2 regions of the Amycolatopsis sp. NPDC003731 genome follow, and region 1 is predicted to be linked to the other one. Evidence: riboswitches for the same ligand, from Rfam matches in the RefSeq annotation. Region 1 holds a riboswitch; the other holds the start of a gene.
The links. A riboswitch is a leader RNA that binds a small molecule or an ion and turns the genes downstream of it on or off. The one in region 1 is predicted to bind S-adenosylmethionine.
Positions count from the first base shown of each region.

Region 2: it holds a riboswitch for S-adenosylmethionine, as region 1 does, so the genes downstream of both, ACWDN5_RS00715 (methionine ABC transporter ATP-binding protein) here and ACWDN5_RS39400 (aminotransferase class V-fold PLP-dependent enzyme) in region 1, are expected to answer to the same signal.

Region 1 is NZ_JBSFNC010000156.1:8,286-14,349, forward strand. Features, by position in the region: gene ACWDN5_RS39395 (hypothetical protein) at 1-273, opposite strand, end outside; gene ACWDN5_RS39400 (aminotransferase class V-fold PLP-dependent enzyme) at 290-1,615, opposite strand; SAM riboswitch class IV at 1,656-1,770, opposite strand; gene ACWDN5_RS39405 (potassium/proton antiporter) at 1,849-3,327, opposite strand; gene ACWDN5_RS39410 (ArsR/SmtB family transcription factor) at 3,425-4,180, opposite strand; gene ACWDN5_RS39415 (penicillin-binding transpeptidase domain-containing protein) at 4,309-5,934, opposite strand; gene ileS (isoleucine--tRNA ligase) at 6,009-6,064, opposite strand, start outside.
Region 2 is NZ_JBSFNC010000001.1:141,650-147,713, forward strand. Features, by position in the region: gene ACWDN5_RS00705 (ABC-F family ATP-binding cassette domain-containing protein) at 1-800, opposite strand, end outside; gene ACWDN5_RS00710 (4-(cytidine 5'-diphospho)-2-C-methyl-D-erythritol kinase) at 1,020-1,982, opposite strand; gene ACWDN5_RS00715 (methionine ABC transporter ATP-binding protein) at 2,053-3,066, opposite strand; SAM riboswitch class I at 3,276-3,366, opposite strand; gene rsmA (16S rRNA (adenine(1518)-N(6)/adenine(1519)-N(6))-dimethyltransferase RsmA) at 3,493-4,329, opposite strand; gene ACWDN5_RS00725 (transglycosylase family protein) at 4,491-5,915, opposite strand.

The DNA.
Region 1 (6,064 bases):
GTACCAGACGGCGGTGCCGAGGACGGCCACGCCGAGTGTGACCAGCCACACCGGCCCGACCGGGAGGCTGCTGTCCCCGACGTGGAAGTCCAGCGGCCACCGCTGCGCGCGGCTGTACTCGGTCGCGCCGGGCGGGACCGCCGGTGCGAGGAGGAGGTTCGCGGACTCGCTTTCGGCCCGGCTCCGGCGCCACAGCAGCTGCACGACGACCGAGCCGAGCTGCGCGAACCCCAGCAGTGCCAGCGGAAACCAGAAACGCGGCCCTCTCCCCATCGGCCCAGGCCAGCGTTCAACAGAACGGCGGCAGCTCGCGCGGGTCGCCGACCGGGGCCCAGCGGCCGTCCACCTTCGCGTACTCCCAGCGGGCTCCGCGGGCGACGATCTGCCGCAGGGCGAGGAGCACGCGGTCGACGTGTTCCTCCGTGCTGCCGAGGCCGAGGCTGACGCGGACCGCCTGCTGCCCGTCGCCGCCGGTGCGGCCGATCAGGCGCTTGGCCGCGATGTGGGCGCAGAAGGCGCCGTCGCGGACGCCGATGCCGTACTCGGCGGACAGGACCGCGGCGAGCCAGCCGGGGTCGAAACCGTCGACGACGAAGCTGACCGTGCCGACCCGGTCGACCGGCGCGTCGAACAGCCGCAGCTCGGCGCAGCCCGGGATGCTCTCGAGGCCCTTGCGGAGCCGGGCGAGCAGGGCCTGCTCGTGGTCTTCGATCGCGGCCCAGTTTTCGCCGAGGGTCTCGCACGCGACGCCGAGCGCGTACACGCCGACGGTGTTGGGCGAGCCGGCTTCGTGGCGCTCCGGGCCGGTGTTCCAGACGACGGCGTCTTCGGTGACGAGCTTGGTCGCACCGCCGCCGGCGAGGTACGGGCGGGCCGCGCGCAGCCAGTCGGCACGGCCGATCAGCGCGCCTGCACCGAAGGGCGCGTACAGCTTGTGGCCGGACAGCGCGACGTAGTCGACGTCGAGTTCCTTGAGCGAGATCCGGCGGTGCGGGGCCAGCTGGGCGGCGTCGAGGGCGATCCGGGCGCCGTGTTTCCGCGCCACGGCCGCGATTTCCGCCACCGGGAGCAGCTCACCGGTCACATTGGACGCCCCGGTGACGACGACCAGCCGCGGGCCCTGCGGGGCTTCGGCGAGTGCTTCGTCCACAGCGGACACCGCGGCGAGGCGGGTGCGCGGCGTCGGGATCCGCCGGACGTTCGGGCCGTGCCACGGCAGCAGCGCGGCGTGGTGCTCGGTGTCGAAGACGACCACCGTGGTGTGCCGGGGAAGGCTGCGGGCGAGGAGGTTGAAGGAGTCGGTGGTGTTGCGGGTGAAGACGACGGTGTCGGTCCGCCGCGCGTCGACGAAGCGGCGCAGGACGTCGCGGGTGCGCTCGTAGAGCTTGGTGGAGACCTGCGACGCGAAGCCGGCGCCGCGGTGGACGCTGGCGTACCAGGGCAGGAACTCGTCGACCTTCGCGCGGACGGCGTCGAGGCAGGGTGCGCTCGCGGCGTGGTCGAGATTGGCGTAGCCGATGTCCCCGCCGGTCACCAGCGGAACCCGCAGCGACGCCCCGGCGACGGCGGGAACGGCAGGGGCTTCGAGCTGGGTGCGGTCGATGGCGAGAGTCATCGGGGTGCCTCCTCGGCGATCCGGGGGACCCCCGGCGAGGGGCCCGCGCTTGCCCGTCGCACGGCGCGACCGGCCCGGTCTTCACCCGGGGCACCCCACCGCGGTAGGAGGGTTGCCGGCCAGCAAGCCGGGGCTTCGCGCTGGCACTCATGACCTGGTTCGAAAGGTAACCGAGAGCGCGCCCGGGCGCCAACCCCCGTCGCACATTCTGAGACGCCGGTCACAGAGCGTGCTCAGCGACCGGATTCGCCCTTCCAGCGGGCCAGGCGGCCGGCCCGGTCGACGGCGCGCAGCCGGCGTTCGACCGCGTCGCGGACCGCGCTCGTCGTGACGACCAGGAGCTGGTCGTTCTCCTGCAACCGGCTGGTCTTCTGCGGGGTGAACCCGGCGCCGTCGCGGACGACCAGGCTGATCGTCGCCCCGACCGGCAGCCGCAGCTCGGACAGGTACACGCCGTGCATCTTCGACCCCGGCTGGATGCGGACCTGCAGCAGTTCGGCGCCGAGCTCGTCCAGCGGCGCGGAGTCGACCTCGATCTCGTGCGCTTCGGACTTCTTGGCCAGCCCGAGCGTGCGCGCGAGCGGGCCGAGCGTCGCCCCCTGGACCAGCGTCAGCACGATGACCAGCACGAACACCGCGTCGACCAGCCGCTGCGCGCCCGGCAGGCCCTGCGACAACGGGATCATGGCGAGCACGATCGGCACCGCGCCGCGCAGCCCGGCCCACGACAGGAACACCTGTTCCCGCCACGGCAGGCGGAACGGCAGCATCGACAGCACCACCGAGACCGGCCGCGCCAGCAGCAGCACCACCGCGCCCGCGACCAGGCCCGGCACGATCGCGTCGAGCAGCCGGCCCGGCGAGGCGAACAGCCCGAGCAGCACGAACAGCCCGATCTGGGCCAGCCACCCCAGGCCCTCGGCGAACGAGAGCGTGTCCGACCGGTGCGGCAGCCGCGAATTGCCGAGCACCAGCGCGGCGACGTAGGTGGCGAGCAGCCCGGACGCGTGCAGCAGCTGCCCGGACGAGTAGGCGACGACGCACACCGCGACCGTGGCCAGCGGGTAGAGGCCGGTCGCCGGGAGCGCGGCCCGGCGCAGCGCGATCCCGCCGAGCCAGCCGAAGGCGAGGCCGATGACCAGGCCCGCCGTCAGCTCGTAGACCACCAGCAGCGGCAGCGTCCAGTCCACAGTGGTGCCTTCGGCCAGCACCACGACGGCGATGTAGGCCGGTGCGTCGTTGATCCCCGACTCGAGTTCGAGCGCGCCGGTGAGCCGTTTGCCGATCCCGGCCGTGCGCAGCACCGAGAACACCGCGGCCGCGTCGGTCGAGGCGAGCACCGCGCCCCACAGCAGCGCCAGCCGCCAGTCGAGGCCCAGCAGCCAGTGCAGGGCCGCGCCGGTGGCCGCAACGCTCACCACTACGGCCACTGTGGACAGTGCGATCCCGCGGCCCAGCGCGGGTTTCACCGCCGACCACCGGGTGGTCAGCCCGCCTTCGGCGAGGATCATGACGAGGGCGGCGAGGCCGAGCGACTGGGTCAGGCCGGGGTTGTCGAACCGGATGCCGAAGCCGGCTTCGCCCAGCAGGACGCCGATCCCCAGGTACAGCAGCAGCGAGGGCAGGCCGAGCCGGATCGACACGCGCACGGCCAGCACGGACGCGAGGAGGACGACGCCGCCGACGCCGAGCAGCACGGGAAGCTGGTCCATGCCCGCCTCCTCCCGAGTGCCGTGGGGCTCTCAGAATAGTGAGGCACGTGGATTAACTCGTTCGTGTACCGCTGCCCGGCGCCGGACACCCGGTGTGTTAAGGCGCCGCAACACCACTGAGCGCGTCGAGATCGACACCGAGCGCGGCGAACGGCTCCCCCGCTGCCGGCAGCACCTTGACCGCGCGGTGACCGTCCCGGGCCACCCAGCCGGCGTCGACCGCCCGCTCGAGCAGCGCGGCGGGCAGGGCGCCGGCGAGGTGGTCGCGGCGCTCCGTCCAATCCAGACAGTCACGCAGCAGCGGCCGCCGCCCGGCCGCGACGGGGACGCCGAGAGCCGCCAGGACGTCGCGGCCGCGCGGGGTCAGCGCCAGCCCGGCGGCGGTGTCGAGCAGGCCGGTGGCGAGCATGCCCTCGCGGAGGGCGACGCCGAGCTCGCCGGCGAGGTGGTCGTAGCAGGTCCGGGCGAAGCCGAGCCGCCGGGCGCGCAGGGAGGACTTGAGGCCGGTGACCGGCCGGTGACCGGCAGCCTTTCGGGGGCTCCGGGTGGCGGAGCCCCCGGCCCGGGGCAGCGCCCCGGATGTCACTGCGTGCTGGGCCAGGTGCTCGATCAGCTCGGCGACCCGCGGGTCGGCGATCCGGACGTAGCTGGCCCGCCCCTGCTTGACGCGGGCGACGAAGCCGGCACCGGCCAGCCGGGTGACGTGCTCGCTGGCCGTCGAGAGCGCGATCCCGGCCGCCTTCGCGAGCTCGCCGACGGTCCAGGCCCGCCCGTCCAGCAGCACGAGGCACATGGTGGCCCGGCTCGGGTCGGCGAGCACCGCGGCCACCTCGGCCAGCGCGATCGTCTCCATGCCCCCACGCTACGGCCCCGACCCGTCGGCCACGGCCGAACCTTCGTACCCGGCCGGACGACACGCGTACCTGGACGGACGACACGCGTACCTGGATGGACGACACGGCGGCTGCGGGCCGGTGCGGGTCAGAGGGCCTTGAGGAACTTGGCGGCCAGCTGGACGGCCGGGCCGGAGTCGTTCGACTTTTCGAGGACCACGGCGAAGGCGATGCTGCCGCGGTAGCCGACGAACCAGCCCGTGGCGTTCGAGCCGTCGCCGAACTGGGCCGTGCCCGTCTTGCCGAAGACGTTGCCCGCCGACGCCGCCGCGCGGCCGGTGCCGCTCTGGACCACCGCGTGCATCATCTTCCGCACTTCCCCGAGCACCGACGCCGGCGGCGGCGAGTAGCCCTTGACGACCGAGGTCTCCAGGTCGTGCCACAGCCGGGGCGTGATCGCCTTGCCGGTCGCCACCGTGGCCGCCATCAGCGTGCCGCCGAGGGCGCTGGCCTGGATGCGGCCCTGGCCGAACCCGTCCTCGACCTGCTCGTCCTTGCTCGCCGCGGGCTCGACCTTGCCCAGCTCGGTCTTGATCCCGGGGATGTCGTAGTCGGCGTTGAGGCCCAGCTCGTCGGCCGCCTTCTTGAGTCCGTCCGCGGGCAGGGCGAGCGCGAGCTGGCCGAACGTGGTGTTGCAGGAGCGCGCGAACGCCGTCTGGAGGTTCGTCGCGCCCAGTTCGAAGCCCTCGTTCTTGACCGTCCGCGTGCCGATCGTCGCGACGCCCGGGCAGTCGACCGGCGACCCCGCGTTCAGGCCGCTCTGCTGGACCGCCGCCACCGACGTCGCGATCTTGAACGACGAGCCCGGCTCGTACAGGCCGTTGAGCGCCTTCGGCGCGTTCCCGGCCGCGGCGTTCTGCGCGACCGCGAGGATGTCCCCCGAGCCCGTGTCGAGGGCGACGAGCATCGCCGATCCCTGGTAGCCGTCCACCGCGGCCTGGGCGGCGTTCTGCGCGGCCAGGCTCAGGCTCGCCACGAGCGGCTTCGCGTCGGCGTCCGACGTCTTCCCGTACAGCCGCTCGAGGCTCTTGCCGCCGCCGTCGACGCGTTCGACGGCGAAGCCGCTGCCGGCCGCGGCCGTCACCTGGCCGACGAACGCCGAGCGCAGCAGCGGCGCCGGGTTGCCGTCCACCATCCGCGGGCCGCCGGCCCCGCTGATCACCAGCGGTTTGCCGTCCCGGTCGGCGACCGCGACCGTGTCCTGCGCGGCCGTGCTGATCACCAGCCGCTGGCCCGCCTCGAGCTTCGGGTGCAGCAGCGACGGCGCCCAGTGCACCAGCCACTTCCCGCCGCTCTGCACGAGCTCGAACGGCACGTCGTAGGTCCAGACCTGCCCCGGCTTCAGCGTCCAGGACATGCTGAACGTGCCGCCCGTCCGGTTCGCCCCGGCCGGGGACGGCTGCAGGACGGTCAGCTTGGCGGCCACCGACGTCGGGTTCAGCGTGTTCCGGGTGGCCCGCAGCGCGACCGCGGCGGCCGCGTTGTCGTCGGTCAGCCGGCCCGCCGCGTCCGGGTTGTTCTCGGCGAGGTCCTGCAGGTATTCGGTGATCGCCGTGTTCGGGTCGAGCGCGCCCGGGCTCTCCACGGTGGTCGCGCCGGTGGCGGCCTCCGGGGTCGATCCTCCGCTGTTCAGCAGGAAGAACGCGGCCGCCACGACCACGACGACCAGCAGCGCGCCACCGATCAGGATGCCGCGTCTCTTGCCAGGGCTCATTCCGGTTCCCCTCCCCCAAGGAGCCACCCGTGGGTGGCCGGTCGAGTCTGCACCCTACCGGCCACCCCCGACAATCATGATTTCGCGACCGACACCGTGACCTTCGTGCCGTCCCCGACCGTGCCGGCGA
Region 2 (6,064 bases), on a different contig from region 1:
CGCGGCGGCGGGACGTCGGCGATCAGCGCTTCGGCCGCCTCGACGCGGTAGCGCGGCTTCGACGAGCGCGCCTGCGGGCCGCGGCGCAGCCACGCCAGCTCCTTGCGGGCCAGGTTCTGCCGCTTCTCCTCGGCCGTCGCGGCCAGCCGCGCCCGCTCGGCGCGCGCGAAGATCCAGTCGGCGTAACCACCTTCGTACTGCTCGACGCGGCCGTTCGCGACCTCCCACGTCAGCGTCGCGACGGTGTCGAGGAACCACCGGTCGTGCGTGACGACCACGACGGCGACCTTCCGGGCCAGCAGGTGGTCGGCGAGCCAGCGGACACCTTCGACGTCCAGGTGGTTGGTCGGCTCGTCGAGCACGATCAGGTCGAGCTCACCGGTCAGCGCGGCGGCCAGGGAGACCCGGCGCCGCTCGCCGCCGGACAGGTTCGCCGTCGGGGTGTCCAGACCGATCGCCGTGATACCCAGGCCGTCCACAATGGACCGGACGCGGGCGTCGGCGGCCCATTCGTGCTCGGCGCCGTAGCGTTCGAGCACGACGTCGCCGACCGTGCTGCCGTCCGGGAGTTCCGTGCGTTGGGTGACCACGGCCATCCGCAGATCGCGAACATGGCTCACCCGCCCGGAATCCGGCTCGGCGAGTCCGGAAAGGACTTCCAGCAGCGTGGTCTTGCCGCCCCCGTTGAGGCCGACGACGCCGATGCGCTGCCCGGCCGCGATGCCGAGGGAAACGCCGTCCAGCAGCGGGCGAACCCCGTAGGACTTGCTCACCGCCTCCAGGTTGACCAGGTTGGCCATCCGCTCAGCCGATCCTTTCCACGATGACGAACCGGGGCACGACGGTCCCGGTGAAATGGGGATTTCTCAGCGCAGGCAACGCTTCAACCGTAGGGGGAGCGCACCGGCGCGAGGACGACGAGCCCGCTCCGGTCCCGGAAAGAAACCGCGGCTCGTCCGTTCCGTGTTCAACGCGGCACCGACGGGGTCGTATTCCCGAGAACGCGAACTCGGCGTGCTTCATGCGTGCACCCGCGGCGGCGCCGGGCGCGGCGCGTCGTCCCCGCCGACCACCCGGGCACCGGGGACCGGGCCGTGGGCCACCCGGACCGTCCGGCACACGCCGGCGCCCGACAGCTCGGCCGCGACCTCCACCGCCGACTGCGCGTCTTCGCAGAGGAACGCGCACGTCGGGCCGGAACCGGACACCGTGCCCGCGAGCGCGCCCGCGTTCACGCCCGCCCGGAGCGTGCGGCGCAGGTCGGGCCGCAGCGAGACCGCGGCCGCCTGGAGGTCGTTGCCCAGCAGCAAGGCCAGCTGGCGCGGGTCGCCCGAGGCCAGCGCCTCGACGACCGGCGTGTGCGAGCCGATCCGGGGCGGGTTGCCCGCCGCGCGCAGGCGGTCGAGTTCGCCGAACACCTTCGGCGTCGACAGCCCCTCGGCGGCGAAAGCCAGCACCCAGTGGAACGTGTGCCGCGACAGCACCGGGACGAGCTGTTCGCCGCGGCCGGTGCCCAGCGCGGTGCCGCCGTAGAGCGCGAACGGGACGTCGCTGCCCAGGCCGGCGGCGATTTCGGCGAGTTCGTCGCGGGTGACGTCGAGCCCCCACAGCGAAGCGAGTCCGACCAGTGTCGCCGCGGCGTCGGCGCTGCCGCCCGCCATGCCGCCCGCGACCGGGATGCCCTTGCGCAGCACCACCCGGACCTTCGGCTCGCCGGTGCGCCCGGCATGCGCGGCCAGCGCCTCGACGGCCCGCCAGGCCAGGTTTTCGGGGCCGATCGGGACCGAGCCCTCCCCTTCGCCGTAGACCTCGATGCCGGGCTCTTCGGTGACCGCGACGGTCACCTCGTCGGTCAGCGACAGCGCCTGGAACACGGTGACCAGCTCGTGGTAACCGTCTTCCCGCAGGTCGTCGACCGAAAGGTGCAGGTTGACCTTGGCCGGGACCCGGACGGTGACTGGGGGCGGAACTACAGCGAGCACCCGACCAGCCTACGTGCCCGCGGAAACGCCCCGATGCGACCTGCGCATCGGGGCGTTCCCGGTGGAAAGATCAGGCAGCCGCCACACCCTGCGGGCCGCGCGCGGTCTGCGTCACGTGCCCGCCGCGCTCGGCGACCCAGGCCAGCGCCGCGTCGGCCCGCTCGCCGCGGACACCGAGGCGGAACCGGCCGACCGGCGTGTCACCGATGCGGGTCAGGCCGCCGCCGATGGTGGCGAACTCGACGTCGAAGCGGCCGGCGGCCTCGGGCAGCAGCGCGCCCACCGAAGCGAAACCGACCAGCACGACGTCGGCCGAGCGGTCGTAGCGCGCCGCCTGCGAGCGGGTCGTCTCGATGGCCGGCAGCAGCGCCTGGGCGGTGCGGCTGGCCGGGTTCGAGATCAGGTCGAGCACCGTGCCGCGCTCGACGACCGTGCCGTCCTCCAGCACCGCGACGTCGTCGCAGACCCGGCGGACCACGCCCGCGTCCGGCGTCGTGACGACGATCGTGGTGCCCAGCTCGGAGCGCGCCCGGTCGAGGACGGCGAGCACCGCGCCGGCCTCCTCCGGGTCGACGCCGGCGGTCGGGTCGTCGGCGAGCAGCACGGCCGGGGCCGCCGCCAGCGCCTTCGCGACCGCGACGCGGCGCAGCTGCCCGGCGGACAGCTCACCGGGCCGCTGCGTGGCGCGCTGGGTCAGGCCGACGAGGTCGAGCAGCGAGCCGACCCGGCTGCGGCGCTGCGGGCCGTCGACGCCGAGCTGCTCGAGCGGGGAAGCGATGTTGCCGGCGATGGTGCGCTCGGCGATCAGCTCCGGCTTCGTGGAAACGACGCCGAGCTGACGGCGGATTTCGCGGAGGCGGCGGCCGTCGAGGGTGCCGGTGTTGAGGCCGTCGAGGCGGACGACGCCGCGGTCGGGGCGCTCCTGCAGGGCGATGCACCGGGCGAGGACGGACTTGCCCGACCCGGCGGGACCGACCACGCCGAACAGCGAGCCTGCCTGGACGTCGACGCTCACGTCCCGCAGCGCGACGACGGAGTTTCCGTTGGTGGCAAAGGTTTTGGACAGGTTTTCGACGGTGATCACGAAGGCTCCAGAAAACGGGGTGCAGGCAGCGCGCAGCACCCGGCCGCAAGCGAGTTCCGTCCTGTTCGGACGGTGCATGAAGAAGAGGTGGACCGGCTCGGACTAGCTCAGTGGGAGCGTCGACATGCGGTCACGGAGCGGCGGCCTTCGTCGACAACGCGACGCCTGGTCAGGAGCAGGGGGCGGGCTACCCTCTTCATCGAAAACGGCCTCCATCGGTCCTGGCGGTAGCACCTGCCCTGTGGAGGGTGGTTGCTGCGACTTCGGCGAGCCAGGTCTCTCAGTCGCTCGGGATGGACGTATTGAGTAAAACCGATCCCGAGGAGCGAAAGCAAGCCCGTTGGCCCAGATCACACGAGTGGAGGTGTCCGAATCGCGGGATCACGGGCTTGGCGGGCGTATTTTCACGCCTCCACTGTGGAGCCGCTAGCGCGCGGCGGCGATGCGGGCGAAGTCGTGCACATCCAGCTGCTCGCCACGGGTCCTGGGGTCGATCCCGGCCGCCGTCAGGAGTTCGCCGGCGCGCTCGGCCGAGCCCGCCCAGCCCGCGAGCGCGGCCCGGAGCGTCTTCCTGCGTTGTGAGAAAGCGGCGTCCACCAGGCCGAAGAGGACGTCCCGGTCGTCGGACGCCGTCGCGTCGGCCCGCTCGAAGGCGACGAGCGCGGAATCGACGTTCGGCACCGGCCAGAACACCGAGCGTGGCACGGCGGCGACCTTGCGTGCGGGGCCGTACCAGGCGAGCTTGACGCTGGGCACGCCGTAGATCCGGCTGCCGGGGCCGGCGGCCATCCGGTCGGCGACCTCGGTCTGCACCATGACGAGACCGGTCCGGAGGGAGGGCACCTCGGCCAGGAGGTGCAGCACGACGGGCACGGCGACGTTGTAGGGCAGGTTGGCGACGAGAGCGGTCGGCTCGCCCAGTTGTTCGCGGGTGACGCGCAGGGCGTCGGCCCCGACGACGGTGAGGTTCCCCGCGGCCTCGGGCCCGCGTTCGGCGACGGTCTTGGGCAGCCGTTCGGCGAGCTTGGGATCGATCTCGACGGCGACCACCCGGGCGCCGGTGGCGAGCAGCCCGAGGGTCAGGGACCCGAGGCCGGGCCCGACCTCGAGGACGACGTCGTCGGGCGTGACGTTCGCCAGCTCGACGATCCGCCGGACGGTGTTGGGGTCGTGCACGAAGTTCTGCCCGAGCTTCTTGGTCGGCCGCACGTCGAGTTCGGCCGCCAGCGCACGGATTTCGGCCGGTCCCAGCAGTTCAACCACCGCTGGAGCCTACTTGAACCCGGAATTCGCGTGATCAGAGGCGCGTCTCGCGTGATTGGGGGGACGACACGCGTGATTGGAGAGCCGACACGCGTGATTGGCGGGTCGACACGCGGAACGGCCCCCGTCCGGGGAGGACGGGGGCCGGTTCGAAGCGGTACTCAGGCCTTCTTGCCGCAGACCGGCCAGGCGCTGTAGCCGCCGCGGGCGTCGCGGACCTTCTCCGCGACCGCGATCTGCTGCTCGCGCGAAGCCTGGCTCGGCAGGTTCGCGTACTGGTCGCCGCCGTAGGCGTCCCACGTGCGCTTGTCGAACTGGAGGCCGCCGTAGTAGCCGTTGCCGGTGTTGATGGACCAGTTGCCGCCCGACTCGCACTGCGCGATGCGGTCCCACGCGGAGCCGTCGCCGATCGCCGGGGTCGGGGCTTCCTTGGTGCCGACGTGGACGATCTTCGGCTTCGGCTGGGTGATGACCTTCTCGGAGATGCTCTCCCGGCCGACCTCTTTGCCGTTCTTCTGCGTGACCTTGTAGGTCACTTCCTTCTCGCCCGGCGTGCCGGGGTCCTCGACCTGCGTCTTGCCCTTGGCGAGGTTCGGGTCGTCGACGCGCTGCTCGGGCGGGTCGATGGACTCCTTCTGGACGACCGTCGAGACGCCGGTGCGGCTGATGTGCACCTCGGCGCCGTCGGTCAGCTTGACGTCCAGGCCGCCCTCGGCCTGGTCCTCCGGGCCCAGGGTGAGCTTGTACTCGCCCAGGAACTCCTTCGTCGTCACGGCCGTGGTCTTGACCTGCTTCGGCGCGTTGCCGCCGTCGTACAGGGTGATGTTCTTGAGCGTCTTGATCTCGACGGTCGCGCCCTGCAGCGGCAGCTCGCCGCTCTTCGGCATCGACATCCAGGTGCCGGCCTTGTCCATCTCGGTCATCCCGAGCTGGCTCAGCGCGTCGCCGAGGTGGGTCGCGCGGACCCAGGAGGTGCGCTCGGCGCCGTCGACGATCAGCTTCAGCTGGCGGCCGCGCTCGAGCTTGATGACGCCGCCGTCGCCGACCTCCGCCTGCGGGGAGGGCGAGAGCGAGTCGTGCTCGCCGACGGACAGGCCCGCGTCCTCGAGTACCTCGCCGACGGTGCCGCCGAAGGAGTGCACGGTCTGCTGGTGGCCGTCGACGTCGACGGTGATGCTCTTGTTCATCGCCAGCGCGGCCGCGCCGCCGCCGGCGACGGAGATCATGACGCTGAGGACGGCGCCCTTGAGGAACCGGCGCTTCCAGACCTTGGTGGTCTGTCGGAGGCCCTCGTCCAGAGCCGCACGGCGCGCTTCGGGGGAAGCGGTGCGGTCCTCCTCGAGGCCGTCCGGGATGACGATCGGCGGCAGGTACGTCGTCTCGGCGTTGATGAGGCGGATCAGTTCGTCGACGTCGACGTCGATCTCGGCCATCATCGCGTCGGCATCGGGGCCGAGCGCGGCGAGGATGTCCTGCTGCGTGATGTTCGGGTCGTCGGAGAAGTCGAGCTGGCCGTACGCGGTGTCCTCGAAATGACCGCGTTCGAGGACGGCGGAGCGCGCTCCAGCCTGTCTGCTACCTGTCACCGGGGATCGTTCCCTTTCACGAGACGACGGTCGGGGGCGCCGTCTCTACGACTGGGCGTGACGATCGGCAACTGCTGAGCGCAGGTCCGACCGGCACGATCACGGGACAGTAACGGGTCGCGGCGGGTTGCGCAAACACCCCCCGGAGT